Regions from separate parts of the Embleya sp. NPDC008237 genome, predicted to be linked through region 4. Evidence: riboswitches for the same ligand, from Rfam matches in the RefSeq annotation. Region 4 holds a riboswitch; each other region holds the start of a gene.

Region 1 (7,567 bases), on a different contig from region 4:
CCGCGGTCAAGCTCGCCGGTGCCGGCTACCTCGGCTGGCTCGCGTGGCAGGCGCTGCGGCCGGGTGGGATCTCGGCGTTCGCCCCGCAGGAGCTCGCCCCGGACTCGAATCGGCGGCTGTTCACGATGGGTCTGGTGACGAACCTGCTGAACCCCAAGGCCGCGATCATGTACCTGTCGCTGATCCCGCAGTTCGTCGACCCCTCCGCCGGACACGTGCTGCTCCAGGGGTTCGCCCTGGGCACGATCCAGATTCTGATCAGTCTCGCGGTGAACACGATCCTGGTCCTGGCGGCCGGCACGATCGCGGTGTTCCTGGCCCGGCGGCCGTCCTGGCTGCGGATCCAGCGCTACGTGATGGGCACCGTCCTGGGTGGGCTCGCGGTCAAGTTGGCCACCGATCGCAGCCACCCGGCGGCCGCGTGACCCCGGGCGCCACGCACCGTCCCGGACCGACCGGGCACCGCGGCGGGAACGGGCGGGCCGCGCGGCGGGCCGGCTATTCGGCGCCCGGTGCGGGCAACAGGTCCGGCGGGGGTATCGCGACGGTGCGCTTGTGGGCCACCTCGCGTACGTGGTCGGGCAGTTCCGCGACGTCGAGCAGTCGGGGCAGCAGGTCGGCCTCGGTGGTCAGGGCCCGGAAACACTCGCCGATGGTGAGGTCGTGGCGGGCCGGACGGGAGACGATCGTGATCGTGTCCCCCGCAGCGATCTCGCCCGGTTCGATCACCCGCAGATAGGCACCGGGAAGCGCCCGTTCGGTGAACCTGCGCACCCATCGGCGCTCGTCCAGCCACAGCGCGAAGGTCGCACACGGTATGCGCGGGACGGACACCTCCAACAGCGCGCCGGCCGCGCCCACCCGCCAACGCTCGCCGATCAGCGCGGCCTCCAGGTCCAGGCCGGACGTGGTGAGGTTCTCCCCGAAGCTGCCGTTGCCCAGCTCGCGCCCGAGCTCCCGCGCCCACATGTCCAGGTTCTCGCGCGAATAGGCGTAGACGGCCTGATCGTTCCCGCCGTGGTTGTGCCGGTCGTACACGCCGTCGCCGACCAGCCCGCTGCCCAGTCCCCCGGGTCCGGATCCGGGTGCGCGCACGGCGACCGAATGGTCGACGGGTCGTTTGTCGATTCCGGTCGTCCCGACGCCGGACTTGGCCGGATTGGGTCGTGGCCGGGCGAGGTTCACCGAGATCACGTGCGACATGTCAGCAGGCTACCGGGCCGACGGCGGCCCGGATCGGGCCGATTGCGGCGGCGCCGACCGCGTATGCGGGCCGGACTCGGGCAAATACCTGATATCGGCGCCCTCGGGGGCGCCGGGGCCCGTCTGTCCGGGCTTCAGGGAGGGACCACGACATGAGTTCGCTGTCGAAGACGCTCAAGAAGATCCAGAGTTACATCCGCCGCAATCCGCGACAGGTCGAGCAGGGCCGTCGGCTCGTGCGCGACCGCCTCGCCCGCCGCCGCGGCGGTCGCGGGCAGGGCCCGGGCAACCCGCCGAGCAACCCGGCCTGATCCGACCGACCGGGGCGAACGCACCGCGCTCGCAGGCGAATCCGGCGCGCGCGCCCCGGCTCCTGCGGTCGAACGCGCGCAAGGTGCCACGAAAGCCGCGACCTCGTGTTCATCCCCGCAGTCGAGCGGGAGCGGTGCTCATCCGATCAGGGTCCGCTTGGCCCGCACGACGCAGAATTCGTTGCCCTCCGGGTCGGCGAGTACGGTCCACGATTCGGTGCCGGTCTGGCCGACGTCCACGCGGCGGGCACCGAGCGCAACGACCCGCTCGATCTCCGCCTCCCGCTCGCCGGGCCCGGCGCCCGGGGTCAGGTCCAGGTGCAGCCGGTTCTTGACCGTCTTGACGTCGGTGACCGGCATGAAACAGATGCCGATCGGCGCGCCCGGCTCGGTCCCGATGACCACCTCGCGCTCGCGCTCCGACAGGATCTCCCACCCCAGGACGTCGGCCCAGAAACGGGCCAGGCCCGGCAGATCGTGTGCGTCGATGACGATGTGGTGCAGGGAAATGGCCATGCCCGCCATTGTGTGACGCGCCATCGCTCGCTCCAACGGAATTTACCGCCCGCGGGCGGGCCCGGATCACCTGCCGCCCGGACACCGGCGCGAGCGCGTGTCGGCCCGGGCCGAAGGGTGCCGACCACCACGTGCTCGACCCGTCCGCGTCGGGCCCACCGGCCCGGAATCGGAGCGGGCGGGCGTGTCACACTGGCCCGCATGCCGAAGTCCGCCGCAGAGGTGCGCGCCCAGTTGGAGACGTTCTACGACGCGGTGGCTCGCCGGGCCACGCGTACGGAGACGTTCGGCGGGTTGACCCTGTTCGTCCGGGAGGGCCAGGGATGGCCCCGTTACGCACGACCCACGCTCGGCAGCTCCGTCGAGCCCACCGCCGCGGACGTCCGCGCGGTGCGGGCGCGGCAGAGAGAGTTGAAAGTGCCCGAGTCGTTCGAATGGGTCGACGAGACCACCCCGGCGCTGCGGGCAGCGGCGATCGAAGCCGAGTTGCACGTGCACGAGCACCCGCTGATGGTGCTCGATCCCACCGAGCGACCCAGCGAACGCCCGGACCTGCCGGATCTGGTGACGGTGCGTCGGGTCCGGGCGGACGCCACCGATTTGGCGATCGTGCACAGCGTCGCGACGGTCGGGTTCGCCAACCCGGGCACCGCGTCCGGAACCGACGGCCCCACCGAGCGGGACACCACCGCCCTGGGCCAGGACCCGAATCTGCTGTCCTACCTCAACGAGCGGCTGCGCTCCGGCGAGACGGTGATGTTCGCCGCGTACAGCCCGGCCGGGCCCCTGTGCGTGGGCAGCTACCAGCACCTGTACGACACGGCGGAGATCGTCGGTGTGGCCACGCTCCCCGCGGCCCGACGCGGCGGCCTCGCGGCGGCGGTGACCTGGGAGCTGGCCGGGCATGCGCTCGACGGCGGGAACGACACGGTGTTCCTGTCGGCGGGCGACGAGGACGTGGCGCGCATGTACGGCCGGCTCGGCTTCCGATCGGTGGGCACGGCGCTGATCGCGGAGGCACCATGAGCGCGAAAGAGCCCGAGCCGGGCCCCGCGAAAGCGCTCGTGTTGCCCATCCCGCCGGGCCGCAACCCCACCGCCGCCGAGCTGGCCGCGGCACACGGGCGCAGCATCCCGGACGTGATCGGGCCCGACCTTCGAGTGTTGTTCTGCGGGATCAACCCGGGCCTGTGGTCCGGCGCCACCGGTCGGCACTTCGCCCGTCCGGGGAACCGGTTCTGGCCCGCGCTGTACGCGTCCGGGTTCACACCTCGCCTGCTCGCTCCGACCGAGCAGGACGAGCTGCTCGCGCTCGGTCTCGGCATCACCAACGTGGTGGCCCGCACCACCGCCCGCGCGGACGAGTTGACCAAGGACGAGTACATCGCGGGCGGCGCGGCGCTCACGGCCAGGGTGCACCGGTACCGACCGGCCTGGCTGGCGGTGTTGGGCATCGGCGCGTACCGGACCGGCTTCGGCCGGCCGAAGGCGGTGGTCGGCCGGCAGCACGAGACGATCGGCGACACCGGGATCTGGGTGCTGCCGAACCCGAGCGGCCTGAACGCGCACTGGACGGCGGCGGCGCTGGGCGAGGCGTTCGCCGAACTCCGGGCGGCGAGCGATCCGGACTCCTCGGGCGCGGACGGGGCCGCCGAGCGCCGAGCGGCTCCGGAAGCCCCGGCGGGTCCCGAGGGGCGGGGCGCCGCGCCGCCGGCATGAGGCGGCCGGGGCCGGTGGTCCCGCGCGACGGCACGCCGTCCGCCGATGCCCGATGCCCGGAGCCCGGGTTCCCGGGCGAGTCGGGACCGTTTCGGCTACCTGTATCCGAGTCGATACGTCAACCGACCGAGTGGCATCACCCGGTTGGTGGTTACTTCACGCCCCCTCGCGCGGTTGGGTCGGCATGAAGATCCTGCGGGCCCCGTTCGGGCCGTGGCCCACCGAGACGATCGAGACCCCCGTCTACGAGGCGTTGGTCGCGGAGTGGCGCGACTCGGGTCGGGAGGTGCCGGGAGCGGTGGACCGACCGCACGACCGCCCGGCCCGACACGCCCGCCCGCCGTACTCCGGGCCGCGGACCGGCCGTCCCTGAGCCCGCGCACCGCCCGCGCCCGCGGCGGACCGCCCGACCGCCTCCGCCGCCCGCCGGGCGCGGCGCGGAGACCCGTTCTCGGGTCGCCCCGGCCGCCGCCCTCGCGGCGGATGCGGCAGGCCCCACGACACCGCGCCGCCGGCGTGTCGCGCGACCGCTCGACGCGGTGCACGCGAGTACCGTCGTGCCGGGCATCCGGCGGGAGCCGGTCCCACACCGCCCGCAGGGCACCGCCGCACCCGGTGCCCCGGGGGCCGCACCGCCGGTGGCGGGCCCGCCGGTGGCGATCCGTGGTACGCCGAGAACCGCGACACGACACAACACCTGGGGGTGCAACGACCACCCCGCCACTACATATATGCTCTGCGACGCAGCTGGTTCGCCGTTCCCTCAGGGGAAGGGCGACGCGAGAGGGAATCCGGTGTGAAGCCGGAACTGCCCCGCAGCGGTGAGCGGGAACGAACGTCGTCATGGAGCGCCGAACGTCGAGAGACATTCGGGAAGCGACGACCACTAGGTACTCCGCGGCCCGCCGAGCACGCCGTGCCCGGCGGTGCCCCGGCATGCCCGCGAGTCCGAATACCTGCCGGCTGCCCGTGCCTTCGGGCGCGGGGTCACCTGTACGTACGAGCTCGCGAGGAGAGAGCACGTGACCGTTGTGGACAGCGTGGGCGCGACCCGGATGCGGATCGACGAAAGCCCCGAGGACCAACTGGCAACCCTGGTGCGCACCCAGGCGCGCGATCTGCCGGAGGTCGATCCGGATCGGGTCGTCCGCCGGGTCGTCGCGGGCCTGAACGAGGGCGCGGACAAGGGCGCCGCCGCGGACCTGGCGGTGCGCACCGCGGCCGAGCTGATCGCCGAGGAGCCCGCCTACTCGCGGCTCGCCGCGCGCCTGCTCGCCGGCCGGATCGCGGAAGAGGCCCTGGCGGCCGGCGTCACCTCGTTCAGCGCCGGCATCGCGCTCGGTCGCCGGGAGGGCGTCATCGGCGCGGAGACCGCGGCGTTCGTCGCGAAGCACGCCGCCGAGCTGGACGCCGCCGTGGACGCCGAAGGCGACCGCAGGTTCGAGTACTTCGGCCTGCGCACCGTGTACGACCGCTACCTGCTGCGCCACCCGGTCTCGCGCAAGGTGGTCGAGACGCCGCAGCACTTCCTGCTGCGGGTGGCGTGCGGCCTGGCCCGGGAGCCCGGCGAGGCGATCGGTTTCTACCGGCTGATGTCCTCGCTCGCCTACCTGCCCAGCTCACCGACGCTGTTCAACTCCGGCACGGTGCACACCCAGATGTCCTCGTGCTACCTGCTCGACTCGCCCAAGGACGAGCTGGAGTCGATCTACGACATGTACGGGCGGATCGCCCGGCTGTCGAAGTTCGCCGGCGGCATCGGCGTGGCATGGTCGCGGGTGCGTTCGCGCGGCTCGCTGATCCGCGGCACCAACGGGCACTCCAACGGCATCGTGCCGTGGCTCAAGACGCTCGACTCGTCGGTGGCCGCGGTCAACCAGGGCGGCCGGCGCAAGGGCGCGGCCTGCGTGTACCTGGAGACGTGGCACCCGGACATCCTGGAGTTCCTCGAACTGCGCGAGAACACCGGTGAGGACGCGCGCCGCGCGCACAACCTCAACCTGGCCAACTGGGTGCCGGACCTGTTCATGCGCCGGGTCCAGGAGGACGGCGTCTGGTCGCTGTTCGACCCGAACGAGCTGCCCGAACTGCCCGATCTGTGGGGCGCCGAGTTCGACCGGGTCTACGAAGCCGCCGAGCGGGACGGCCGGTTCGTCCGGCAGATGCCCGCGCGCGACCTGTACGCCCGGATGATGCGCACGCTCGCGCAGACCGGCAACGGCTGGATGACCTTCAAGGACGCGGCCAACCGCACCTGCAACCAGGCCGCGGAGCCGGGCAACGTGGTGCACCTGTCCAACCTGTGCACCGAGATCCTGGAGGTCACCAGCGACGGCGAGACGGCCGTGTGCAACCTCGGCTCGGTCAACCTCGGCGCGCACGTGGTCGCCGGCGAGGGCATGGACTGGGACAAGCTGCGCGCGACGGTTCGCACCGCTGTGGTCTTCCTGGACCGGGTCATCGACATCAACTACTACCCGACCGACCAGGCCGCCGCGTCCAACCCGCGCTGGCGCCCGGTGGGCCTGGGTCTGATGGGCCTGCAGGACGTGTTCTTCACGCTCGGCATGCCGTTCGACTCGGTCGAGGCACGCGAACTGTCCACGCTGATCTCCGAGGAGATCTACCTCACCGCGTTGGAGACCTCCTCGGCGCTCGCCGAGGTACATGGCCCGCACCCCGCCTACGCCCAGACGCACGCCGCGCGCGGTCGGCTCCAGCCCGACCTGTGGGAGGGCGTCCAGCCGACCCAAACCAAGCGTTGGGATGCGCTGCGCGACCGGGTCGCCGAACACGGCCTGCGCAACTCGCTGCTCGTGGCGATCGCACCGACCGCGACCATCGCCTCGATCGCGGGCGCCTACGAGTGCATCGAGCCGCAGGTGTCGAACCTGTTCAAGCGCGAGACGTTGTCCGGCGAGTTCCTCCAGATCAACGCGTACCTGGTGCGCGAGCTCAAGGCCCGCGGCCTGTGGACCCCCGAGGTCCGCGACCGGATCAAGCGCGCCGAGGGCTCGGTCCAGGGCATCGCCGAACTCCCCGAGGACGTGCGCGAGTTGTACCGCACCGCGTGGGAGCTGCCGCAGCGCGCGCTGATCGACCTGGCGGCGGCCCGCTCGCCGTACATCGACCAGTCGCAGTCGCTGAACCTGTTCATGGCCGACCCGACCATCGGCAAGCTGTCCTCGATGTACCGCTACGCGTGGTCCACCGGTCTCAAGACCACGTACTACCTGCGCTCGCGCCCCGCGACGCGGATCCAGCAGGCGACCGTGCCGGCGCAGGCCTCGGCCGCGCCGGTCGAGGAGATCTCCGACCTGGAGGTCATCGCGTGCTCGCTGGAGAACCCCGAAGCCTGTGAGGCGTGCACGTGAGCCTGCTCGATCCCGGAATGAACCTCACGCTGCGCCCGATGCGGTATCCGGACTTCTACGAGAAGTACCGCGCGGCGATCCGCAACACGTGGACGGTCGAAGAGGTCGACCTGCACAGCGACCTGGCCGACCTGGACAAGCTCAGCCCGGCGGAGCGGCACCTCGTGCAGCGCCTGGTCGCGTTCTTCGCGACCGGTGACACGATCGTGGCGAACAACCTGGTGCTGAACCTGTACCGGCACATCAACTCGCCCGAGGGCCGGTTGTACCTGTCGCGGCAACTCTTCGAAGAGGCCGTCCATGTGCAGTTCTACCTGACCCTGCTCGACACCTACATGCCCGACCACGAGGAGCGCGAGCAGGCGTTCGCCGCGGTCGAGCACATCCCGTCGATCCGGCGCAAGGCGGAGTTCTGCTTCCGCTGGATCGACTCGGCGATGGGCCT
Region 2 (7,567 bases), on a different contig from region 4:
GGAGGGGCCGCCGGGCCGGGACCGCAAGGTCTCGCCCCGGCGACCCCTGGGCCGTGTCCGCCGGACACGGCCCAGGTCAGGAGAGCGGACCGGGGAGGGTCGTGCGCACCTCACGGGCCGCCGCGACCAGGTTCTCCAGCGAGGCGCGGACCTCGGGCCAGTCGCGGGTCTTGAGGCCGCAGTCGGGGTTGACCCACAGGCGCTCGGCGGGGATCGCGGCCAGCGCCTCGCGCAGCAGGCCCACCACCTCGTCCGTACCGGGGATGCGCGGGGAGTGGATGTCGTACACGCCGGGTCCGGCCTCGCGCGGGTAGCCGTGGGCGGCGAGTTCGGTGGCGACCCGCATGTGCGAGCGGGCCGCCTCCAGGCTGATCACATCGGCGTCGAGGTCGTCGATCGCCCGCACGATGTCGCCGAACTCGGCGTAGCACATGTGGGTATGGATCTGGGTGGCCGCGCGTACGCCCGAGGTGGTCAGGCGGAAGGCCTCGGTGGCCCAGGCCAGATACCGCGGGTGGTCGGTCGCGCGCAGCGGCAGGGTCTCGCGGAGCGCGGGCTCGTCCACCTGGATGACCGAACTCCCGGCGGCCTCCACATCGCGGACCTCGTCCCGCAGCGCGAGTGCGACCTGCCGGGCGGTGACGCCGAGCGGCTGGTCGTCGCGGACGAAGGACCACGCGAGCATGGTGACGGGGCCGGTGAGCATGCCCTTGACCGGTCGGTCGGTCAGCGACCGGGCGAACGAGGTCCAGCGCACGGTCATCGGCTCGGGGCGGGAGACGTCGCCGGCGAGGATCGGCGGGCGCACGTAGCGGGTGCCGTACGACTGGACCCAGCCGTGTCGGGTGGCCACGTAGCCGGTGAGCTGTTCGGCGAAGTACTGGACCATGTCGTTGCGTTCGGGTTCGCCGTGCACCAGGACGTCGATCCCGGCCTTCTCCTGGAAGGAGACGACCTCGCGGATCTCGTTTTCGATGCGTTCCTCGTAGGCCGCGTCGTCGATGCGTCCGGCGCGCAGGTCGGCGCGGGCGGTGCGCAGTTCGGCGGTCTGCGGGAAGGAGCCGATCGTGGTCGTGGGCAGCAACGGCAGGCCCAGGCGGGTGCGTTGGGCGGCGGCTCGTTCGGGGTAGGGCTGGTCGCGGCGGCCGTCCGCCTCGGTGACCGCGGCGACCCGGGCGCGCACGGCGGGGTCGTGGGTGAGGGCGGAGGCGTTGCGTGCGGCCAGGTCGGCCCGGTTGGCGGCGAGGTGGGCCGCGATGGTGTCCGTGCCCTGCCCGAGGCCGCGAGCCAGAGTGACGACCTCCGCGGTCTTTTGTCGGGCGAAGGCGAGCCAGCGGGCGATCTGCGGGTCGATGTCGTGCTCGACGTCGGCGTCCAGGGGTACGTGCAGCAGCGAGCAGGAGGCTGCGACGTCGACGCGGTCGGCCAGGCCCAGCAGAGTGCCGAGCACGGTCAGCGACTTGCCGAGGTCGTTGATCCACACGTTGCGGCCGTCGACGACGCCGGCGACCAGACGCTTGCCGGGCAGCCCGCCGACCGCTGCCAGTGCGTCCAGGTTGGCGGCCGCGGCACCGGTGAAGTCCAGGGCGAGGCCCTCGATCGGGGCCTTGGCCAGGATCGGCAACGCCTCGCCGAGACGATCGAAGTACGAGGCGACCAGCAGCCTGGGTCGGTCGGTGCGACCGCCCAGGTCGCGGTACGCACGTGCGGTGGCGTTGAGTTCGGCGAAGCTGCGGTCCTGGACCAGAGCGGGCTCGTCGAGTTGCACCCACTCGGCGCCGGCGGCCCGCAGGTCGGCGAGCACCTCGGCATACACCGGCAACAGGCGGTCCAGCAGGGTCAGCGGCCGGAAGTCGGCCGCAACGCCCGGTGCGGGCTTGGCGGACAGGAGGAAGGTGAGCGGGCCCACGAGCACCGGGCGCGCGGTCAGCCCCAGCGCGGTGGCCTCCGCGAACTCGGCGACCTGCTTGACGGAGTTCGCGGAGAACGTGGTGTCGGGGCCGAGTTCGGGGACCAGGTAGTGGTAGTTGGTGTCGAACCACTTGGTCAGCTCCAGCGGCGCCACATCCCGGGTGCCGCGCGCCATCGCGAAGTAGCCGTCCAAGGCGTCGGCTTCGACGGCGGCACGGTGTCGGGCCGGGATCGCGCCGACCATCACGCTGGTGTCCAGGACGTGGTCGTAGAGCGAGAAGTCACCGGTGGGAACCTCGTGGATCCCGGCATCGGCGAGCCGACGCCAGTTGGCGTGGCGCAGTTCGGCCGAGGCGTCGCCGAGCGCGTCGGCGGTGACCCGACCGGCCCAGTAGCCCTCGATGGCCTTCTTCAGCTCTCGGCGCGGGCCCTGTCGGGGGTAGCCGTACACGGTGGCGCGTGCTGCCGCGGCTGCGGACTTGGTGGTCACGGAACTCTCCTTCGCGAGTTGTCTCCGGGATCCCGGGACGAATCGAAGGCGCGAAGGGATGGCAAACCGCGGGGGCCACTTCGGCGCACTCGCGCACGTGTCCCACCGGGTTGTCCGCCGACCCGCCCACGAGGTCACCGAGATCACCGTGCGCTTCGGCGGCGCACGGGCAGTGGCAGGTCTTCGGACTCGTGGGCGTGCCCACCGAAAAGGCGGACTCCTACTGGCCGTCGCTTCCCGGGCCCGGCGCGGGCCCAGTGCTGTTGACGGCGGTCGTTCCCACTCACCGCTGCGGGGCAGTCCCGGATTCACACCGGGTTCCCTCTTGCGACGCGTCTGCCTGGCGGGCAGGGCGAACCGACTGCGTCCGCCAGCTTAGCCGGCCGCGGGCGGGTTCGGAACGCGAGTCCACCGAGTGGACGGCGCGCGGCGCGGTGCATCCGTGCGGCAGGCGGCCCGAAAGGGTCGCGGCCTCGCCTTCGGGGAGCCCGGTGACCCGCCACTCCGGCGATCCGGCCGCCGGCCGAACCGCGGTGCGGATCCCGGTGTGCGGGGCGACGTCGAAGTCTTCGCGGGCGGCGGCCGGGGCCGGCTCGCTTCGCAGGGCCGCGCGCGGCATGATCTCCCCCGTGTGCGCGCCGAATTCATCCGCGGGGCCCGGCCACGAGCCGCGGACACGTCGGGCGAAACCGGCACCGCACGAAGAACCGATGAGCCGGCTGACGATTCCTGGCGAGGAGAACACGGCGTGACCATGGTGACGGACATCGATGCCCGAGGTACGCAGCACTGCGAGACGACGACTCTGGGGGTGTTGCTGCGTCACCAAGGACTCGATCTGTCCGAGCCGATGCTCTTCGGCCTCGGCTCCGGCCTGTCCTTCATCTACTGGGACAGCAAGAGCATGGGCTTCCCCTTCCTCGGGGGACGGGTCAAGCCGTTCGACCTCACCAAAAACCTGGCGACCGGACTCGGGTACGAACTCCAGGTCCGGGAAACCGCCTCCCCCCGCAGGGCGTGGGAGAACGTGACAGCCGTCATCGACGCCGGTCGACCGGTCGGGTTGCAACTCGACAGCTACCATCTGGACTACTTCGGATCGAAGGTCCACTTCGGCGGCCACGTCGTCGCCATGTACGGCTACGACGACCGCTTCGCCTACCTGGTGGACACCGACCAGCAGGGCGGAGCGGTGGCCACGAGCCTGACCGGCCTCGCCCGGGCCAGGGCCGCGCGCGGCCCGATGACCGCCAAGCACCGCTCCTTCACCCTCACCGCTCCGAGGAACCCGCCCTCGCCGCAGGGGCAAATCATCCCCGCCATCACCGGCTGTGCCCAAGCGTTCCTCGACCCGCCCATCGCCAACCTCGGCCACCGCGGCATCGAGAAGGCCGGCAAGCTGGTGCGCACATGGTTCCAGCGCACCGACGCCCCGCAGCGTGACCTGCCACAGGCCGCCCTGCTGATGGAGAAGGCCGGCACCGGCGGCGCCCTGTTCCGGAACCTCTACCGCGACTTCCTCGCCGAGTGCACCGAAGTGCTCGACAGCGGCCATCTGCGCACCGGGCACACGCTGTACACCGAGGCAGCCACCCTGTGGACGGAAGTGGCAGCACTGATCGAGAAGGCCGGTGAATCGGGCGAGCCGCGACTTCTCGTGCAGGCCGGCACGATCCTCGGCGATCTTTCGCGCATCGAGCGCGAGGCCATGCAAGCGCTGAGCCGCCTGGAGGCGTGAGGCATCGAGCGCGCCCCGGCCGGTGGCCCCCACGGCGCCCACCGGCGACCTACCGATCGGGCGTCGCCGAGACCGGGCCCGGGTGCTGTGGCCGGGTCGGCTCGTGGGTGCCGCGTGCCGTCCGCGATGCGGGTGACGCGGACCGGCGGCGCCGCCGGGCGACCGTCGACGTCAAAGAGGGACTGCGTGCGCCGAGCCTCCAGCTGTCCCTGCTCAACCGGCAGGTCAGCACCCATTTGACGCTCCGAGACGTCGACTTGGACTGCCTGGACCTCGTCAACGCCCACGGCCCGCTGAGCCCGAGCGCACTGGCGCGCCGCGCCGGTCTCCATGCCGCCACGATGACCGGCGTCCTGGACCGACTCGAACGCGCCGGCTGGGTGTCCCGCGAGCCGGACCCCTCGGACCGCCGGGGCACCCGGATCCGGGCCCTGCGTGATCGCAACGCCGAGGACCTGGCCGGCTGACCGCACCCGGCCACACCGATCGGTCCGGCGCCACCCGACGGGAGCGACACCGGCCGAGCCACCGCACGGGGTCGGGGCGCAGCCCGGGCGCCGATGCGCGCCCCTGGTCCGGGGCCGTGGTCGCGACGCCGGAGTCCGCGGGAGGCGGCATCTCGCGTCGGATGGATAGCCGCCTCGCGAATGCGCCTATAGCTTCTGTTGCGCCGCGAGGCTCGGGGCGTGATCCGCCCGTGTCCCGCGGCGTTCTCGCCACGTCCCGGTAGCGCCGGACGGATCGACACGCGAGGCGTGCGCCGCGTGGAAATGCGGCGCGCGGAAAAGCGACGCGAGTGGCGCACGCACTCAGGCGATCCCTCGCCCCCCTTCGCGACGATTCGACCGGTTGGCCGGCGACGCACGGTATCCATATCTCGTCGATACAGGGCAGGTGCACACCTCGTGCCGTTCGCGCCGCGAACCACACGAAGAACCACCGGACTCGGTGGCCTCCTTCGCAACGTCGGACCCTTTCGAAACGTACTGCGCCCCTTGGCGCCGGGCTTGGCCCTGGCGATGATCTGCCTGAGCGCCACGACCGGATGCGGGCTCGTCGGCGACGACGACTCCGACGCATCCGGTACACCACGGGCGGGTGGGTCGGCCGTCTTCCTCCTTCCGGGCGAGCCGCGCGGCCTCGACCCGTTCAGCGCGAGCTATCCGAACGTGGCCGACGGAAACCGGATGTCGGCGCTGTACGACGTCCTGGTCTGGACGGAGCCGGCGACCGGCACCGTGCACCCCAAGCTGGCCGAGTCGTTGACCAGCGACGCCCAGTACACGAATTGGACGCTGACCCTGCGCGCGGGACTGCGCTTCTCCGACGGCTCGGTCCTGGACGCCGCCGCCGTGAAGGCGACGTGGGACGCCCATCGGGATCCGACGGTCAATTCCTTGGTCGGCGGCGTGTTGCGGGACGTCAAGCTGATCCTTGTGTCGGACCTCCAGCTGCGGATCGAACTTCCGTCCGCCAACGCCAACTTCGACCACATGGTCGCCCGCAACCTCGCGTTCGTCGCCCCCACGAAGTTCGTCTCCACCCCCGAGGGCCGAGCCGCCCTCAAGCGCACCCCGATCGGCGCGGGCCCGTTCAAACTCGCCGCCTGGGAGCCCGGGAAAGACCTGCGCATGGTGCGCAACGAGAACTACTGGCAGAAGGGGCTTCCGCACCTCGACGAACTCGTGTTCCGGGTGGACCGCAACATCGCGGCCGCACCGGAGTCGATCGCGAAGAGCCGGGCGGACATCACCGTCACCACCGACCCGACCGTGTTGGGCGACGCCCGGGACAAGGACCTGACGGTCGACGAGACACTGCTGAACGGCGGCCTGATGATCGCCTTCAACCTGCGCAAGCCCCCCTTCGACAACGCGGACGCCCGTCGGGCGATCGCGTTGGCGCTGAGCGGCGAGGAGCTCAACCGCCGCTTCTACAAGGGTCTCGGCGTTCAGGCCAGGGGCATCTTCAACGCGAGTTCCCCGTTGGCGAACGTCAACCTGGCGGCCGTGGAGAACAAGCCCCCGCAGGCGGGCGAACTTTTCGCCAAGCTCACCTCGAATGGCCAAAAGCCTTTCGTTTTCCACTACTTGGTACCGGACAGCCCGAAGTCCCGGGACATCGCCGAGTACATCCGGCGGACGCTGGCCGGATATCCGGGGGTGACCATGATCGTGGACGTCGTCGACATCGCGTCGCTGGTCACGCGTACCTCGGCCAAGCACGACTTCGAGGCAACCGTCTTCCAACTGTGGGCCGACGACGTGGAACCGAGCATGCATCAGTTCCTGATCACCGGGGGCATCAACAACATCACCGGCTACAGCAACTCCGCCGTCGACAAGGCGTTGGGCGAGGGCCGACTGTCTCCCGACCCCAAGGTCCGCCGGGACGCCTACACACGCGTGCAGACGGCGCTGAACCGGGACATGCCCTTCTGGGTGTACCTGGAAGCGTCGGCGGCGGCCGTGCACAGCCGGCACATCACCGGCGTCGAGCCGTTCAACGACGGACTCGTGCACTTCGACCGGATCACCCGAAGCACCGCCGACTGACCGCCCCGGCCCGCGGTCCGCAGGATCGGCGTGACACGTGCCGCCGGTACCGCCGTCCGGTCACAGAGCCGGGCGGCGCCGGCCGTTCGCCCGCCGGTGCGCTCGCCGCGCTTGTCCGGGCCGCGTGACGTGTGCCTCCCTCGTTCCGCGCGCGTCGGGCGTGCGGAACGGGGGAGGCGCGTTCGTCAGTAGTCGATCGTGCTCTGGTACAGGCTCTTCAGCGGGCCGTTGGCGGAGGTGTCATACCCGTCCGCTTTGCGGTGTTGCCAGAATTCCGCGAACGTCGCGGAGCGGTGCCGCAGGAAGGTGTTCCAGACGTTTCCGGGCGCGGCCTCCCCATAGACGTCGGAACCCTCGTTCGTGGTGTCGGTGAGGTCGATCAGCGCACCGGCCACGCGGCCTTCGACCGTGTCCCCGTCGTCCCAGCCCGACGTACTCCAGGTGGGCGTCTCCAGGTTGAGGGACGAACCGCTGGGCCACCGGTAGAAGGGATCCTTGTACACGCTCGCCGGCACCCACTCGGCGAAACCCTCCACCCAGGCGCAGCCCGTCGAGGACTTCGCGGAGACGCCGTGCGGGCTGCAATTGGGGATGGGCGGCGCGTAGTCCTCGTAGACGTCGGCCATCAGGGCGTGCGTGAGTTCGTGCACGACGGTCATGTGCGAGTCGGGAGCATCCGCCTTGAGGTGGATCTGCTTGTTCCCGAAGTAGTTGCCGATTGTGGAGTCCGGTGCCCAGTTGACGACGACCTGACGGCACGTGGTGTCCAGGGCGTCCCAACAGGTGTTGCCGGGCACCCATTTCCAGGCGTCGTTGAGCGCGTCGAAGGCGTGCAGGGCGCGCATCCGGTTGGCCTGGGTGGGCTTGCGGTTG
Region 3 (7,567 bases), on a different contig from region 4:
CGCGTCGATGAGCCGCGAGCCGAACGCCGCACGGTCGGTGAGATGGCGCACGGCGGCGTCCAGCGCGGCCTGTGCGCCGCCCAGCGAGCACGCGGCGATGCCGATCCGGCCGCCGTCGAGGGCACCCATCGCGATCCTGAACCCGTCGCCCTCGGCGCCGAGTCGGTGCGTCGCGGGCACGCGCACGCCGTCCAGGACCACCTGGCGGGTGGGCTGCGCATGCCAGCCCATCTTGCGCTCGTTCGGTCCGAAGGACAGCCCGGCGCTGTCGTCCTCCACGATGAACGCGGAGATCCCGTCGGCGCCGTCCGCTCCGGTGCGCGCCATCACCACGTACACCGCGGAGGATCCGGCGCCGGAGATGAACTGCTTGACCCCGTGCAGGAGATAGTCGTCGCCGTCGCGGGTCGCGCGGGTGGTCAGCGCGGCGGCGTCCGAGCCGGCTCCCGGCTCGGTCAGGCAGTAGCTGGCCAGGTCGTGCATCGAGCACAGACCCGGAAGCCAGCGTGCGCGCTGCGCCGGCGTGCCGTGCCGGTCGATCATCGAGGCGACCATGTTGTGGATGGAGTAGTAGGCGGCGATGGTCGGGCAACCACCGGCCAGCGCCTCGTAGATCAGTGCGGAGTCGAGTCGGTTCAGCCCCGAACCGCCCCGATCCTCGCCGACGGTGATGCCACCGAGGCCGAGATCGGCGCCCTTGCGCAGGACGTCGACGGGGAAGTGGCCGGTGCGGTCCCATTCGATCGCGTGCGGGGAGAGGTGTTCGCGGGCGAAGTCCCGGGTGGTCTCGACGATCGCGAGCTGGTCGTCGGTGAGTGCGGTCATCGGGTCAGTCCATCGTGGGGATGTCGAAGTTCGCGCTCTCGCGCGCGGTGGACGGCCAGCGCGAGGTGATGGTCTTGGTCCGGGTGTAGAAGCGGATCGAGTCCGGACCGTGCTGGTTCAGGTCGCCGAATCCGGATCGCTTCCAGCCGCCGAAGGTGTGGTAGGCCACCGGCACCGGGATGGGCACGTTGACGCCGACCATGCCGGTGTTCACTCGGCGGCCGAAGTCGCGGGCGGTGTCGCCGTCCCGGGTGAAGATCGCCACGCCGTTGCCGTACTCGTGCTCGCTGGCCAGGCGCAGCGCGTCCTCGTAGGAGGCCGCGCGGACCACGGACAACACCGGGCCGAAGATCTCCTCCCGGTACACCCGCATCGAGGGCGTCACGTGGTCGAACAGCGACGCGCCGACGAAGTAGCCGTCCTCGTGGCCGGGGACGTGCACGTCGCGGCCGTCGACGAGCAGTTCGGCGCCTTCGGCGACGCCGATGTCCAGGTAGCCGTGCACCCGTTCGAGTGCGTCCCGGCCGACCAGCGGGCCGAAGTCGGCGTCCCGGTCGTGGGAGGGGCCCACCCGCAGGGTGGCGATGCGCGCGACGAGCTTGTCCACCAGCGCGTCTGCGGTCTCGGCGCCGACGGGGACCGCCACCGAGATGGCCATGCAGCGCTCGCCGGCGGAGCCGTATCCGGCGCCGATCAGCGCCTCGACGACCTGGTCGAGGTCCGCGTCCGGCATCACGATCAGGTGGTTCTTGGCGCCGCCGAAGCACTGGGCGCGCTTGCCGTTCGCGGTGGCCGAGGTGTACACGTACTCGGCGATCGCGGTCGAGCCGACGAAGCCCAGCGCCTGCACGCGCGGGTCCTCCAGGAGCGTGTCCACGCTCTCCTTGCCGCCGTGGACCACATTCAGCACGCCCGGCGGCAGTCCGGCCTCGAGGAAGAGTTCGGCCAGGCGCAGCGGCACCGAGGGGTCGCGCTCCGAGGGCTTGAGCACGAACGCGTTGCCGCATGCGATGGCCGGGGCGATCTTCCACAGCGGGATCATCGCGGGGAAGTTGAACGGGGTGATGCCGGCGACCACGCCGAGCGGCTGGCGCAGCGAGTGCACGTCGATGCCGGTGCCCGCGTTGTCGGTGAACTCGCCCTTGAGCAGGTGCGGAATACCGATGGCGAACTCCACGACCTCCAAGCCGCGTTGCAGGTCGCCGTGGGCGTCGGCGATGGTCTTGCCGTGCTCGGCCGACAACAGGCGGGCCAGCGACTCGCGTTCGGGTTCGATCAGTTGCAGGAAGCGGGCCAGGACCCGGGCGCGCCGCTGCGGGTTCCAGTCGGCCCAGGCCGGCTGGGCCCGCTCGGCGTCGTCGATCGCGGCCAGGGTGTCGGCGCGATCCGCGAGCGGAACGCGTGCCTGTACCCGCCCGGTGTTGGGGTCGTACACGTCGCCGAACGCGCCGGATGCGCCGAGGACGTGCTTGCCGCCGATGAAGTGGGAAAGCTCGCGGATCATGAACGACCTGTCTCTCGTCAGGTGCGATCCGGAGGCGGGGCATGACCCGACCACGCAACGTCGGCGCGGGTGCGCGTGGTTGCCCGGGCGGGTCGACGTCGAAGTGGTCAGGAAAACCTGGTGGGTTCGACGTTCGCAGGATCATCCGGGGCGGGTGCGCAGACCGGTGTCATGCGTGTTTGCTCCATCCTCGTGGACAACACGGATATACCCGCGGCCGGTATCCTGACTTCCGGATCTACGCACGATGCCCGCCTTCCCGGCCTTCGCCAGTGGCTTGGTGCTGCGGCAGCGCACTCCCCGGTCACAGTGGCGGGACCATGTCGGATTCGCACCGACTTCCCTGCACCGCGGACCTTGTTGTTGAAGACGATATAGTCGGACGTCCTAGTAAGTCCAGCCGACCCGGTCCCGGCGACCGCGACCGGCCTGGTGCGTCAGGCCACGGGCGGTGGCTTCCGGGCGTAGGGAAGGTCGGGTCCCGCGGGCCTCCCGGTGTGGTCCCGGCGTTCGGCGACGAGTCCGGTGACGAATTCCGTGGTGACCCGAATCCACACCGTTTCCGCGCCGTCGCCGTCGATGTCGGGGAGCAGGCGATCCAGGTGCGCGACGGCGGAGGCATCGCGGACCCGGGAGGCGTGGCCCGTCACCGTACTCGTCCAACCGGTTTGCGCCGCGCGGTCGATGCGGTCGGCCTGGAACGCGACCACCGTGTCGAGCGCGGCCTTCGCGAGGGGCGAGTCGGTCGGAGCCCGAAACACCACGCACTCCCGGTCGAGGGCGAACGCCACCAGATGCACGGCCGGAAGAGCGCCCTCGCTCACCACGACGCGTCCCACCCCCGCGCTCGCCATCAGCTCCAGTGCCTCGTGGCGCCCGAGGGGGCGTTTCATCACGGCGTGTTCGCTCATGTCTCAACCCTCGAATCCCGCGCGGGCGCCGACACGGGGCCGACGGGCTCGTGCCGGTCGATTCCCTCGTGTCGACGCCGGGCCCGACGCCCCGCGCGCTCGACCGCGCGTCTGCTCTCCCGGACCCTGACCTCAGCCTTCCGCGCGCCCGACGCCCAGACCAGGGCCGACCGACCCGATCCCACAGGCCCAACGGCCGGTTGCCGCCGGGACCGGGTCGACCTCGTGGGACGGGCACGTTGCGAACGCACCCAGGCGACGGCGAGTTGCGCCGGGCGGGGCAGGAACGACGGGGGCGGCCCGCCACCGACGCAACGCGGCGCAGCGCGGATGCGGGCGGCCCTGGGCCCGGCCGCCTTCCCGGGCGATGGGTACGGCGGCCGGGCCGATCATGGGTGCGCACGGAGCGACGTCGATCGGGTTCGACCCGTGGCTACCGGAGCCTGCCCGCTGGGCCGGCCCGCACGCCCGACTCTGCTCCCCGTCCGCAACGTCGGGCAGAGCCGTTCGGCCCGGTCGGTTCCGGCGAAGGTCCCTTCGTGTGCGCACGACCGGGACGGGACGCCCCCGAGACGGAACGGACGGGCGCCCGACCGGTGCCGTCGCCACCGACGGAATCGGGCTCGGATCAGCGTTTGACATCGGCAAGTTGCTGCACGTGCGTTGCATGTGGTCGAGGGGTCTCCTACGCTCCAATCGGCTGCATGGGGACGTCGAACACCAGGAGCGCGCGGCGGACCGCCGACCGGCTCGCCGTGAGGTCCAAGGGCGTACGTTCCCACGAGGACGCGCCCCGTTCGTGCCTCCGCACTCCGTCCGCGGCGTGCGTCGCGGGCCGAGCGGTCGGGCACGGATGCACACGCGACACCGGGCATCGGTGCGTCGTCGTCGGGTGTGGCCGCCCATGATGTGATCCGCGGGACGGGAGCAGGTGTGGGGCGGAAGCGAATCACCGCGGTCGCCCACCCCACCGCACCGCCGGCCCGATCCCGCCCGCCCGTCCGGCCGCCGTGCGGCGACCGGACGCCTGCCAGGAATCCGAGGCACCGATGACCGACCTCGAATCGCTGCGCGCCCACTACGCCGCGACCCCCGACGGCCGCCCCAGCCGCTACCAGGCATGGGAAGTCGGCCGCGCCGTGGGCGACTCGATCACCCCGGCCACCTGCGATCCCGAGTACCGGACCTGGATGGTCGCCCATCTGGCACGCCTGCTGGACCGAGGACGCCCCGACTCCGCGCTGCTGAGCCTGGGCTGCGGCAATGCGATGGTCGAGGCCGAGTTGGTACGCGCGGGCCACCGGGTGCTCGCCGTGGACGCCCTGCCCGAGGCCGTCGACCTCGCCCACCGCAAGGGCGTGGACGCCGTCTGCGCGGACGTCCTGGTGTGGACGCCGCCGACCCGCGCCTGGACCGTCGTCTACGCCGACGGCCTGGCCGGCGACCTGCACCGGTACACCCGGGGTCTGGGCCCGGCCCTGGAACGTTTCCATACCTGGTCGCAGCCCGGCATCGGCAGCCTGGTCCTGTCCGACGACCCGCTCCACGTCGACCCGGACGCCCGGACCGGCCCGGACGTTCCCGGTTTCTCCTGGTTGTGCGCCCTCGCCCTGGCCGACGAAGCCGAAGAGGCCGGCTTCCGGGACGCGACCACCGCGACGATCAACTACCGAGGCCCCCTGTCCGGCCCCCGCGACCGCGCGGTCGTCACGGCCCTCCACTGACACGCGCCGGGAGTGGGCAGCGCGGGCCGCTCCGGTGCGGGGGAGCAGGGATCCCGGGTCGGCGCGCTCGCGATGCCCGTTCCGGGTGCGCGGTGTGCGGTGCCGGCACACCGCCGGGGCGTCACCGCGTCATCGCCGCCCGGTAGGGCCGGAAGAACGCGCGCAGTTCCTCGGCGTACAACTCGGGCTCCTCGAACGCCGCGAAGTGCCCGCCGCGTGCGGGCTCGGTCACCCGCACGAGGTTCGTCGTACGTTCGAGCCAGGCCCGCGGCGGGCGCACGATGTCACCGGGGAAGAGCGAGAAGCCGGACGGTACCTCCACCCGGCGGGCGAGCTGCGCGGGCGGGATCGCGGAGTTCGCGTGGTACATGCGCATCGACGAGCCGATCGTCCCGGTGAACCAGTACAGCGTGAGGTTCGTGAGGATCTCGTCCCGGGTGAACGACCGTTCCACGACGCCGTCGCAATCGCTCCAGGCCCGGAGCTTCTCGACGATCCACGCGGCGAGACCGGCGGGCGAGTCGTTGAGCCCGACGGCGGCGGTCTGCGGCTTGGTGCGGTGCATCGCGGCGTACCCGCCCTCGGCACCGCCCCAGACGGCGACGCTCTCGATCCAGGCGCGTTCCTCGGGCGTGAGTTCCGCCGGGTCCCCGGTGAACAGGGGCACGCCCCCGTCGGTCCGGTGCACGGCGACGACCCGGTCGGGGTGGTCGAGGGCGAGGTAACGGCTGACATGGCTGCCGATGTCGCCACCGGCCGCGCCGAAGCGCGGATAGCCCAGGACGTCCATGAGTTCGGCCCACAGGCCGGCGACGGCGATCGAGTCGAGCGGGGCGCCGGTGGGGCGGTCGGAATACCCGTAGCCCGGCATGTCGGGCACCACCACGTCGAACGCGTCGGCGGGATCGGCGCCGTGCGCGCCGGGATCGGTGAGCAGCGGGACGACCTTCGTGTACCGCCAGAACGAGTCCGGCCAGCCGTGGCCGAGCACCAGCGGCAGCACGGGCCCGGTCGGTGCGACGGCCCGAGCGTGCACGAAGTGGATCCCGAGCCCGCCGAGCGGGACGCGAAAGCGCGGCAGCCGGGCCAGTGCCGCCTCCTGCGCGGGCCAGTCGAAGCCGTCCGCCCAGTAGGCGACGAGCTCACGGAGATAGTCGAGATCGGTACCGAGCGACCACCCGGCCTCCTCGGGCGCGTCCGGCCAACGCGTCGCGCGCAACCGCGCCCGAAGATCCTCGAGATCCGCGGCCGCGGTCCGGGAGGTGAACGGTTCCGGGCGAGGCAGAGCATCCGACATGCCATGCATGCTAGTGCCGCGCCCGGTGGATCCTGGTGTGGGCCGCGCCGCCTGCCACATCTCGCGCGTAGCCCCCACCGGACCGGGGGCAGGCGCTCGACGCGCGCTGCGGTGGTGTGCGAACACGCCCACCGGTGGCGCAACATCGGTCCGGGGCCGAATCGGCCAGGTATGTGTGGGGTCCCTCGCTCCCGAAAGAAACGGACTCCTCGTGCGAACCCGACTGCCGCGTCAGCTCCCGATCCCCGAACGACGTCCACGCCGCGCCGGGTCGGCCCGAAGGCGTGCCCGAATCGCCGCGGTGGCGGTGGCGGCGCTGCTGAGCGTGACGGCCGCCGCACCGCCGTCGGGCACCTCGGTGCGATCCGATGCCCCGGCCGGATCCGCGCAGCAGGTGCCGTCGTTCGTCAAGACGCTGACCCCCGAACTCGTCGCGATGATGCAGCGGCTGCGCATCCCCGGGGCGATCGTGTCCATCCGTACCCCGGAGTGGGGCACGTGGACCACGACCCTGGGCACGGGCGACCTCGCCGACGGCACACCCATGCGTACCGCGGACCACATGCGGGTCGGCAGCATCACGAAGACCTTCACCGGGACGATCATCCTGCAACTCGTTCAGGCGGGACGGTTGTCGCTGGAGGACCCGGTGTCCGCGTTCCGGTCGGACGTACCCGACGGGGAACACATCACCATCCGCCAACTGCTCCAGATGACCAGCGGTCTGTACAACTACACCGAGGATCCCGACTTCAACCGCACTCTGGACGAGCGGCCGCAGACCCGGTGGACTCCGGACGAGCTGCTTGCGATCGCGTTCCGGCATCCGTCGTACTTCCCGCCCGGCGGGGGATTCCACTACTCCAACACCAACACGGTGCTGCTCGGCCTGATCGCCGAGAAGCTCACCGGCCAACCGCTCGCCGAGCTGTACCAACAGCACATCTTCCGCCCGCTCGGCATGTCCGAGAGCAGCCTGCCGAACGACTCCCGACTGCCGCTCCCGCACGCCCACGGTTACGAGTTCATCGGGAACGTGGAGAGCCTGACCGCGCCGGTACTGACCGGCAAGGAAGCGGCCTGGGCGGACTGGTCGGCCGGCAATCCCAAGGACGTCACCGACGCGAACCCCTCGTGGGCCTGGGCGGCCGGCGCCGCGGTCTCCACCGTCGACGATCTGCTGCGCTGGGCCCCGGCGTTGGCCACCGGCACCCTGCTCAGCCCCGAGATCCAGCGCGAGCGGCTGAAGTTCGTGCCCGCGTCGGACCAACCCGGGGCGCCCACATACGGCCTCGCCATCGCGGAC
Region 4 (7,567 bases):
CGCACAGCACCACCTGGGTGCACAGGGCGCGTTGTCGCCGTCACCGTTCGTACTGCTCGCCGCGATCGCCGAACGCACCACCCGGATCCGCCTGGGCACGGCGGTCGTGGTGGGCCCGACCGAGCACCCGATCCGCCTCGCCGAGGACGCCGCCGTGCTGGACACGCTCAGCGGCGGCCGGCTCGAACTGGGCCTGGGCGCGGGCTCCGACCCGGCCACATCCGAACGGTTCGGCATCGCGCACGAGAACCGCCACGCCCGCCTCCGGGAGACCGTGGACACCGTGCTCGACCTGTTGACCGGCGCCGACCTGGTCCCACCCGCACCCACGCTGCGCGACCGGATATGGCTCGGCACCGGCAGCCCGGACGGCATCGCCTGGGCGGTCGACCGCGGCCTCGGCATCCTCTCCGGCCGCCGCTCCAGTGGCCCGGCCGGCCCGCTGCCGGGCGACCGCGAGGCGGCGGAACACCTGGCCCGCCACACCCCGGGCAGGGTGGCCCTGTCCCGCCCGATCCACCCCGGCCCGCCGGACACCCTGGCCGAGCACCTGCTTCCCTGGATCACCCGAGCCCACGCCGCCGGCCGCTTCCCGGTCGATTTCACGCCGACCGACTACCTGGCAATCGGCAACATGTACACCGGTCCCCCGGAATCCGTGGCCCGTTCCCTGATGGCCGACCCCGGCTACCCGCACGCCACCGACCTCCTCTGCCACACCCAACCGGCCCGCCTCCCGCCGGCCGCCCTGCTCCCCGCAATGCGCCGCACGGCCCGAGAGGTCCGACCGCTCCTGGCCGCCGGATAGTCCGGGTCAGGCCGCCGGCCCGTTCTGGCTGAGCGCGAAGGCGGTGGCCTGGAGGGCGACGGCGGCGAGGACCAGGGGGAGGGTGATCGTGGCGCGGCGGCCGCCGGGTCCGCGCGAGGGTCGTACCAGCGCGATCAGTGCGGTCACGAAGCTGATCGCGAACAGGCCGAAGACCCAGGGCAGTCGGGTTTCGTACCAGTCGCGGCACGTCTGGTTGGCGCAGGATTCGGTGGCGCCGCCGAAGCCGATCAGGACGAACAGGTCGGTCATGGCGACCACGACGAACGCGAACAGGCCGACGACGAACGCCGCCGCACGGGCGAAGCCGTCGCCGTTGCCGCTCGGGGTAGGCGTGTAGGTCATGCGGGTCACGCTAGGCGGCGGGTCCGACGCGGGCATCCGTACAAGTACTCACTTCCCGCACTCGAGCGTCCGCCCACCGGAGCGGTGCCGAAGCGGCGCCGGTGCGTACCCGGGGCACCCGCTCGATGCGCGCGTCCCTACAGCACCACCACCAACGGCGTCCCCGTCCGCGGGTGCGTCCGGACCTCCGTGTCGATGCGGTACACCCGCTCGATCGTCGGCGCCGTCAGGACCTCCGCCGGTGTGCCGGTCGCCACCTGCCGGCCGTCGGCCAGCAGGCAGATCCGGTCGCAGAACATCGCCGCCAGGTTGAGGTCGTGCAGTGCCACCAGCACACTCACGCCCAGTCGGCGGACCAACCGCAACAACCCGAGCTGGTGGTGGATGTCGAGGTGGTTGGTCGGCTCGTCCATCACCAGCAGGCCCGGCTGCTGCACCAACGCCCTTGCCACCAGCGCCCGTTGCCGCTCGCCGCCGGAGAGCAGCGCGAACGTCCGCTCGGTCAGGTCGGCGAGTTCGAGCAGCTCGACCGCCGCCGTCACGATCGCCCGGTCGGCCGCGTCGTCCGGATCGAGCAGGCCCTTGTGTGCCGAGCGGCCCATCGCGACCACGTCCCGCACGGTCAGCGGAAAGTCGGTCGGCATGTCCTGGAGCACCGTGCCGATCCGCCGCGCGGTCCAGCGCGCCGAATGGGTCCACACGTCCTCGTCGTCCAGAAGCACCCGGCCCGAGGTCGGTCGGTTCACCCGGTACACGCTGCGCAGCAGGGTCGATTTGCCACTGCCGTTGGGACCGAGCAGGCCGACCACCTCGCCGGGCAGCACGGTCAGCGACACCGCGTCCACCAGAGCCCGGTCGCCGACGGCGAAGGTGACCTCGTCCAGGACCAGGCGCGCCGCGGGTCCGCTCATCGCGCGCCCGCTTCCCGGCGCGCGTCCCGGCGCAGCAGCCAGACGAAGAACGGGCCGCCCACCAGCGAGGTCACGATGCCCACCGGCAACTCCTGCGGGGCGAGCACCGTACGCGCCACCAGGTCCGCGCAGATCGCGAACACCGCGCCGAGCAGCGCGGCCACCGGCAGCGCCCGCCGATGGTCGGCGCCGACCAGCAGCCGGACCACGTGCGGCAACATCAGGCCGACGAAGCCGATCACCCCGCTGACCGCGACCACGACCCCGGTGAGCACCGCGGCGAGCAGGAACATCCCCTGCCGGAACCGCTGGACGTCCAGACCGAGCGCCGCGGCGCTCTCCTCGCCGGCCAGGAGCAGGTTGAGGTTGCGTGCCTGGAGGAGCAGTACGACCAGGCCGAGCGCGAGCGCGAGGGCCGGTACGAGCAGCAGCGTCCAGCGGGCCGCGCCGAAGCCGCCCAGCGTCCAGAACAGCACCTGGGCGGCGAGTTGCGGATCCGGTGAGGTGAGCACGAGCAGGCTGGTCAGCGAGGACAACACGGCGCTGACCGCGACCCCGGCCAGGACCAGCCGTACCGCGGTGACCCGGCCGCCGGAGCGGGCCACCGAGAACACCACGAGCAGGGTGAGCAGGCCGCCGGCGAACGCGGCCGCGTTGAGGGTGAGCGCGCCGAGCGACAGGCCGCCGACCGACGCCACGCCCCAGCGCATCACCAGGACCGCGCCGCCGGCCGCGCCGGCGGAGACGCCGAGCACGTCCGGCCCGGCCAGCGGGTTGCGCACGATCGCCTGGATCACCATGCCCACCACGGCCAGCGTCGCGCCGACGACCGCCGCGAGCAGCACCCTGGGCAGTCGGGTGTCGGCGATGATCAGGTCGTGGGCGCGGCTCCAGGACGGTTGCACCCACGCGTCGCCGCCGATCCGATGCGCGAGGATGCGCCACGTCTCCGACCACGGCACGGGCACCGATCCCACCAGCAGCCCGGCCGTCGCCGCCGCGAACAGCGCCACGAGCAGGGCACCGACCACCAGCGGGAGCCGTACCCGGCCGCCCGGCACGTCGACCGGGCGGCCCGGGCCCGGCACCGCCGGCGGGCCGCCGCGCAGGATGGCGACCCGTACCGCCGTCGGGTCCCGATCGATCGTCATGACCGGTCGGGGTGCAGCTGCTTCGCGAGTTCCTCGACCGCGTCCACGGAGCGCGGTCCGGGCTGGGCGACGGACAGCGAGACCACCGGGAAGGCGTTCGCGCGCAGTGCGGGTACGTCGGCGAGTACGGGAACGGCCCTGAGTGTGCTGATCTTGGCTTCCACCGACGGCGTCACGTAGTCGTAGATCAGCACCACGTCCGGCTTGCGTTCGGCCACCTGTTCCCAGGAGACCTTGGTCCAGCGCTCGTTCAGATCGGCGAACACGTTGGTGCCGCCGGCGCGGGTGATGATCTCGTCGAGCATCGAGTTGCCGCCCGTGGTCTGCGCGGCGTCGGCGCCCGAGTTGTACACGAACACCTTGACCGGTGTCGTGCCCGCGAGCCGCGCGGTGACCGCGTCCAGCCGTCGGCGCAGTTCGGCGACCGAGTGTTCGGCACGCTCGGGGACGCCGAAGATGCCGCCGATGGAGCGGAGTTCGTCGTAGAGCCGGTCGAAGGTGACCGGCGCCTTGGCGCAGCCCTCGGGGTTGAGGTGGGTCCTGACGTTCAGCTCGCCGAGCCGGGCGCGGGTGTGGCCGGACGACTCCGAGAAGCCGTCGGGGTAGCCCGAGTAGACGAAGTCCGGCGTGGCTTCGAGCAGTTTCTCCAGTGAGGGCTGCGCGTCGGCGAGCACCGGGATGCGCGCGTACGCCTCCTTGTACCTGTCGCCGATGGTGCGGCCCTTGAGGTACGCGGTGCCCACCATTCGGTCGGCCAGCCCCAGTTCGAGCATCAGCTCGGTGGCGTTCGAGGTCAGCGTGGCGGCGCGTTGCGGCGGCCGGTCGTAGGTCGTGGTGACGCCGCAGTTGTCGGCGTCGGTGTACGGCTTGTAGGCGACGGGCGCGGGCGCGCTCGGCTTCTTGTCCTGCACCGCACCGCCGCACGCGGTCGCGAACAGCGCGAGCGCGGCAACCGCGGCGGCCCACGTGCGGGTGCGGGGCATCGGGGTCGGTATCCGCCCAGGCATCGGCGTCCGTATCCGCCCAGGTGTCCGCCTCGGAATCGGCGTCCGTGTCCGCCCCGGTATCGGCGTCCGTGTCCACATTCGTGTCGGCATCGTCGAAGCTCTCCCTTGCGAGTCCTCGTCGGGGAACTCGGGAGGGAGCGCGGCGGCGGACACCGTGCGGCGCCGTCGTCCGACGGACCCGCCCGCGAGGTCCCGGAAGTCCGCGTGCGCGAGGCGAACGCGGGCGACGGCAGGTCTTCGGACTCGTGGGCGGGTTCCGATCGCCACGGGTGTGGCCGGATTTCCTACCGGTCGCCGCTTCCCGGATCCCGTATCACCGGGCCCAGTGCGTGATGGCGACTTTCGTTCCCACTTACCGCTGCGGGGCAGTTCCGGATTCGCACCGGATTCCCTCTTGCGACACCCGGAATCGGTCGAAGCCGGGTGAACCGTTCGCAAGGGCAGCCTAACCATGGTCGATTCGGCGGCCGACCGAGGGGGCCGCGCGGGTCGCCGCAAGCAGGGGCACCGGGGCTTGGATCGGCCCGATCCGGATCGGCGGGCGAGGCGGTTCGGGGCGGGCCGATCCGCGCGAGGTCGGCCCGGGCGAGGTCGCCCCGACCGAGTGGCCCGGAGCCCGTGGCGCCGCCCGTCGCTTCGGCCGCTACTCGGCGACCAGGATCTCCAGCCCCACGTCGCGCAGCGCGTCGAGCGTGTCCGGGTCGGCCGGTCCGCTGGTGATCAGCAGGTCGATGTCCGCCAGCGGGCATACCTCGGCGAGTTCGACCCGACCCAGCTTCGACCCGTCGGCGACCACGACCCGACGCCCGGCCGCCCGCAACATCGCCCGCTTGGCCTCGGCCTCGGGCAGGTTCACGTTGGTGATGCCGCCCGTGGGGTGCACGCCGTTGCAGCCGAGGAAGACCGTGTCGGCGTGGATGCGCTCCAGGATGTGGTCGCCGAGCGGATTGATCAGGGAATGCTGCAACGGCCGCAGGGTGCCGCCGGTGACCACGACCGAGAACCGGGGGATGGCCCGCTCCAGCTCCAGGGCGATGGTCAGCCCGTTGGTGAACACCACGAGGTCGCGCAGGTCGTCGCGGTCCACCAGGGCCCGGGCCACGAACGTGGTGGTCGTACCCACGTCCAGGACCACGCTCTCGGACGGCGACACCAGCGCCGCGGCAGCCTGCCCGATCAGCGTCTTCGCGGGTGATGCCGAGGTCAGCGCCTCCTCGAAGGACGGCTCGACCCGGGGATCGCGACCGGTGAACATGGCGCCGCCGCGGACTCGGCGCAGCCGGCCCTGGCGCTCCAGCACCTCCAGGTCGGCCCGGACCGTCACGCGCGAGATGCCGAACGCCTCGGCCAGGTCGGTGACCTTGGCGAAGCCTCGATCCGCGATCGTCGCGGCCATCCGGGCGCGGCGGCCCTCGGCGGGCAGACCGTCGGTGTCGTCGTCAGGCATGGCCGCCATCTTGCGGACACCTTCCGAAACTTGTCAAACCGCAGGTGGTCCCGGGCGGATGGCGTCCGGGACGGCAGAAATGGCAAGCGTCCTGGGCGCTACGACTTTCTGATTGACAAGTTTTGGAAAGCTTCGCAAGATTGAATACATGAAGAAGACGCAGGCCGTCATGGCCGACGGTCGCGAGATCGTCTACTACGACACGCGGGACGACGCGGTCCGCACCGCCGTCGATCCGCGTGATCTCGCCCCCGTGGTCAGTGGCTCCGAGATGCGCTACGACCGACTGCTCGACGAGTGGGTCGTGGTCGCTTCGCACCGGCAGACCAGGACCCACCTGCCCGCCGCCGACGCGTGCCCGCTGTGCCCGTCCACGCCCGAGCGGGCCACCGAGGTCGCCGAGGCCGACTACGAGGTCGTCGTCTTCGAGAACCGCTTCCCGTCGATGTCCGGGTCCTCGACCTCCGGCCGGGCAGGCCAGGACCCTTCGACACCCGTTGCCGGCGGCGCTGCGGCCGGGCGGCCCGAGCCCGGCTGGGACCACGACCCGTTCCCGAGCCGGCCGTCCGGCGGACGGTGCGAGGTGATGTGCTTCACCCCCGAGCACGACGCGTCCTTCAAGGACCTCACCCCCGAGCGGGTGCGCCTGGTACTGGACGCGTGGACCGACCGCACCGCCGAATTGTCCGCGCTGCCCGGCGTCGAGCAGGTGTACTGCTTCGAGAACCGCGGCCGGGAGATCGGCGTCACGCTGCCGCACTCGCACGGGCAGATCTACGCCTACCCGTTCGTCACCCCGCGCACGGCCACGATGATCGCGAGCACGGCCGCGCACCGGCACCGCACCGGTCGCAACCTGTTCGAGGACGTGCTCGCCGCGGAGCGGGCCGACGGATCGCGGATCGTGGCCGAGGGCGAGCACTGGACCGCGTTCGTGCCCGCCGCCGCGCGCTGGCCGTACGAGGTGCACCTGTACCCGAACCGCCGGGTGCCGGACCTGCTCGCGCTGGAGGAGGCCGCGCGCGCCGAGTTCGGCCCGATGTACCTGGATCTGCTCGGCCGCTTCGACCGCCTCTTCGACGGCGAGCCCGCGCCGTACATCGCCGCCTGGCAGCAGGCGCCGGTCCGCTCGGGCCGGGTCGACTTCGCGCTCCACCTGGAACTTTTCTCGATTCGACGGGCACCGGGCAAGCTGAAGTACCTTGCCGGGAGCGAATCGGGGATGGGTGTGTTCATCAGCGACGTTCCGCCGGAGACCGCGGCGGCACGACTGCGGGAGGTCGGCGAATGAGGCTCATGGTCACCGGCGGAGCGGGCTACGTGGGCAGCGTCGTCGCCGCCCACCTGGTCGCGGCCGGCCACGACGTGGTGGTGCTCGACGACCTGTCCACCGGGCATCGCGACGCGGTCCCGGACAAGGCGGTGTTCGTCGAGGGCCGGGTCCAGGACGCCGCCCGGCACCTGGACCCGTCGTTCGACGCGGTCCTGCACTTCGCCGCGTCCTCCCTGGTCGGCGAGTCCGTCACCGGGCCGGCCGGGTACTGGCACAACAACGTGGGCGGCTCGCTCGCGCTGCTGGACGCGCTGCGTACGCACGGCATCACCCGCTTCGTGTTCTCCTCCACCGCGGCCGTCTACGGTGCCCCCGAGGTCTCACCGATCACCGAGGACGCGCCGTGCGCGCCGACGAACCCGTACGGCGCCTCGAAGCTGACGGTCGATCACCTGATCACCTCGTACTGCGCCGCGTACGGCCTGCGGGCGGTGAGTCTGCGCTACTTCAACGTCGCGGGCGCGTACGGCCGGTACGGCGAGCGGCATGCGACCGAGACCCACCTGATCCCGCTGGCCCTCCAGGTGCCCAACGGCACCCGCGGCTC

The links. A riboswitch is a leader RNA that binds a small molecule or an ion and turns the genes downstream of it on or off. The one in region 4 is predicted to bind cobalamin.
Region 1: another riboswitch for cobalamin. It lies ahead of ACFZBU_RS05600 (ribonucleoside-diphosphate reductase subunit alpha); the one in region 4 lies ahead of ACFZBU_RS09860 (ABC transporter substrate-binding protein).
Region 2: another riboswitch for cobalamin. It lies ahead of metE (5-methyltetrahydropteroyltriglutamate--homocysteine S-methyltransferase); the one in region 4 lies ahead of ACFZBU_RS09860 (ABC transporter substrate-binding protein).
Region 3: another riboswitch for cobalamin. It lies ahead of ACFZBU_RS12855 (CoA-acylating methylmalonate-semialdehyde dehydrogenase); the one in region 4 lies ahead of ACFZBU_RS09860 (ABC transporter substrate-binding protein).

Annotation. Positions count from the first base shown of each region.
Region 1 is NZ_JBIBGL010000002.1:552,646-560,212, reverse strand. It holds gene ACFZBU_RS05635 (LysE family translocator) at 1-425, shown strand, start outside; gene ACFZBU_RS05630 (MOSC domain-containing protein) at 499-1,203, opposite strand; gene ACFZBU_RS05625 (hypothetical protein) at 1,356-1,514, shown strand; gene ACFZBU_RS05620 (VOC family protein) at 1,653-2,030, opposite strand; gene ACFZBU_RS05615 (GNAT family N-acetyltransferase) at 2,232-3,056, shown strand; gene mug (G/U mismatch-specific DNA glycosylase) at 3,053-3,748, shown strand; gene ACFZBU_RS05605 (hypothetical protein) at 3,933-4,121, shown strand; cobalamin riboswitch at 4,480-4,727, shown strand; gene ACFZBU_RS05600 (ribonucleoside-diphosphate reductase subunit alpha) at 4,804-7,122, shown strand; gene ACFZBU_RS05595 (ribonucleotide-diphosphate reductase subunit beta) at 7,140-7,567, shown strand, end outside.
Region 2 is NZ_JBIBGL010000040.1:1,731-9,297, reverse strand. It holds gene metE (5-methyltetrahydropteroyltriglutamate--homocysteine S-methyltransferase) at 77-2,401, opposite strand; cobalamin riboswitch at 2,576-2,742, opposite strand; gene ACFZBU_RS47415 (BtrH N-terminal domain-containing protein) at 3,156-4,139, shown strand; gene ACFZBU_RS47410 (MarR family transcriptional regulator) at 4,247-4,606, shown strand; gene ACFZBU_RS47405 (ABC transporter substrate-binding protein) at 5,135-6,694, shown strand; gene ACFZBU_RS47400 (hypothetical protein) at 6,880-7,567, opposite strand, start outside.
Region 3 is NZ_JBIBGL010000004.1:543,846-551,412, reverse strand. It holds gene ACFZBU_RS12860 (acyl-CoA dehydrogenase family protein) at 1-825, opposite strand, end outside; gene ACFZBU_RS12855 (CoA-acylating methylmalonate-semialdehyde dehydrogenase) at 830-2,329, opposite strand; cobalamin riboswitch at 2,527-2,697, opposite strand; gene ACFZBU_RS12850 (pyridoxamine 5'-phosphate oxidase family protein) at 2,767-3,240, opposite strand; gene ACFZBU_RS12845 (class I SAM-dependent methyltransferase) at 4,290-4,964, shown strand; gene ACFZBU_RS12840 (epoxide hydrolase family protein) at 5,086-6,261, opposite strand; gene ACFZBU_RS12835 (serine hydrolase domain-containing protein) at 6,563-7,567, shown strand, end outside.
Region 4 is NZ_JBIBGL010000003.1:673,020-680,586, reverse strand. It holds gene ACFZBU_RS09880 (LLM class flavin-dependent oxidoreductase) at 1-808, shown strand, start outside; gene ACFZBU_RS09875 (hypothetical protein) at 815-1,171, opposite strand; gene ACFZBU_RS09870 (ABC transporter ATP-binding protein) at 1,309-2,082, opposite strand; gene ACFZBU_RS09865 (FecCD family ABC transporter permease) at 2,079-3,233, opposite strand; gene ACFZBU_RS09860 (ABC transporter substrate-binding protein) at 3,230-4,216, opposite strand; cobalamin riboswitch at 4,451-4,688, opposite strand; gene ACFZBU_RS09855 (DeoR/GlpR family DNA-binding transcription regulator) at 4,884-5,687, opposite strand; gene galT (galactose-1-phosphate uridylyltransferase) at 5,836-6,978, shown strand; gene galE (UDP-glucose 4-epimerase GalE) at 6,984-7,567, shown strand, end outside.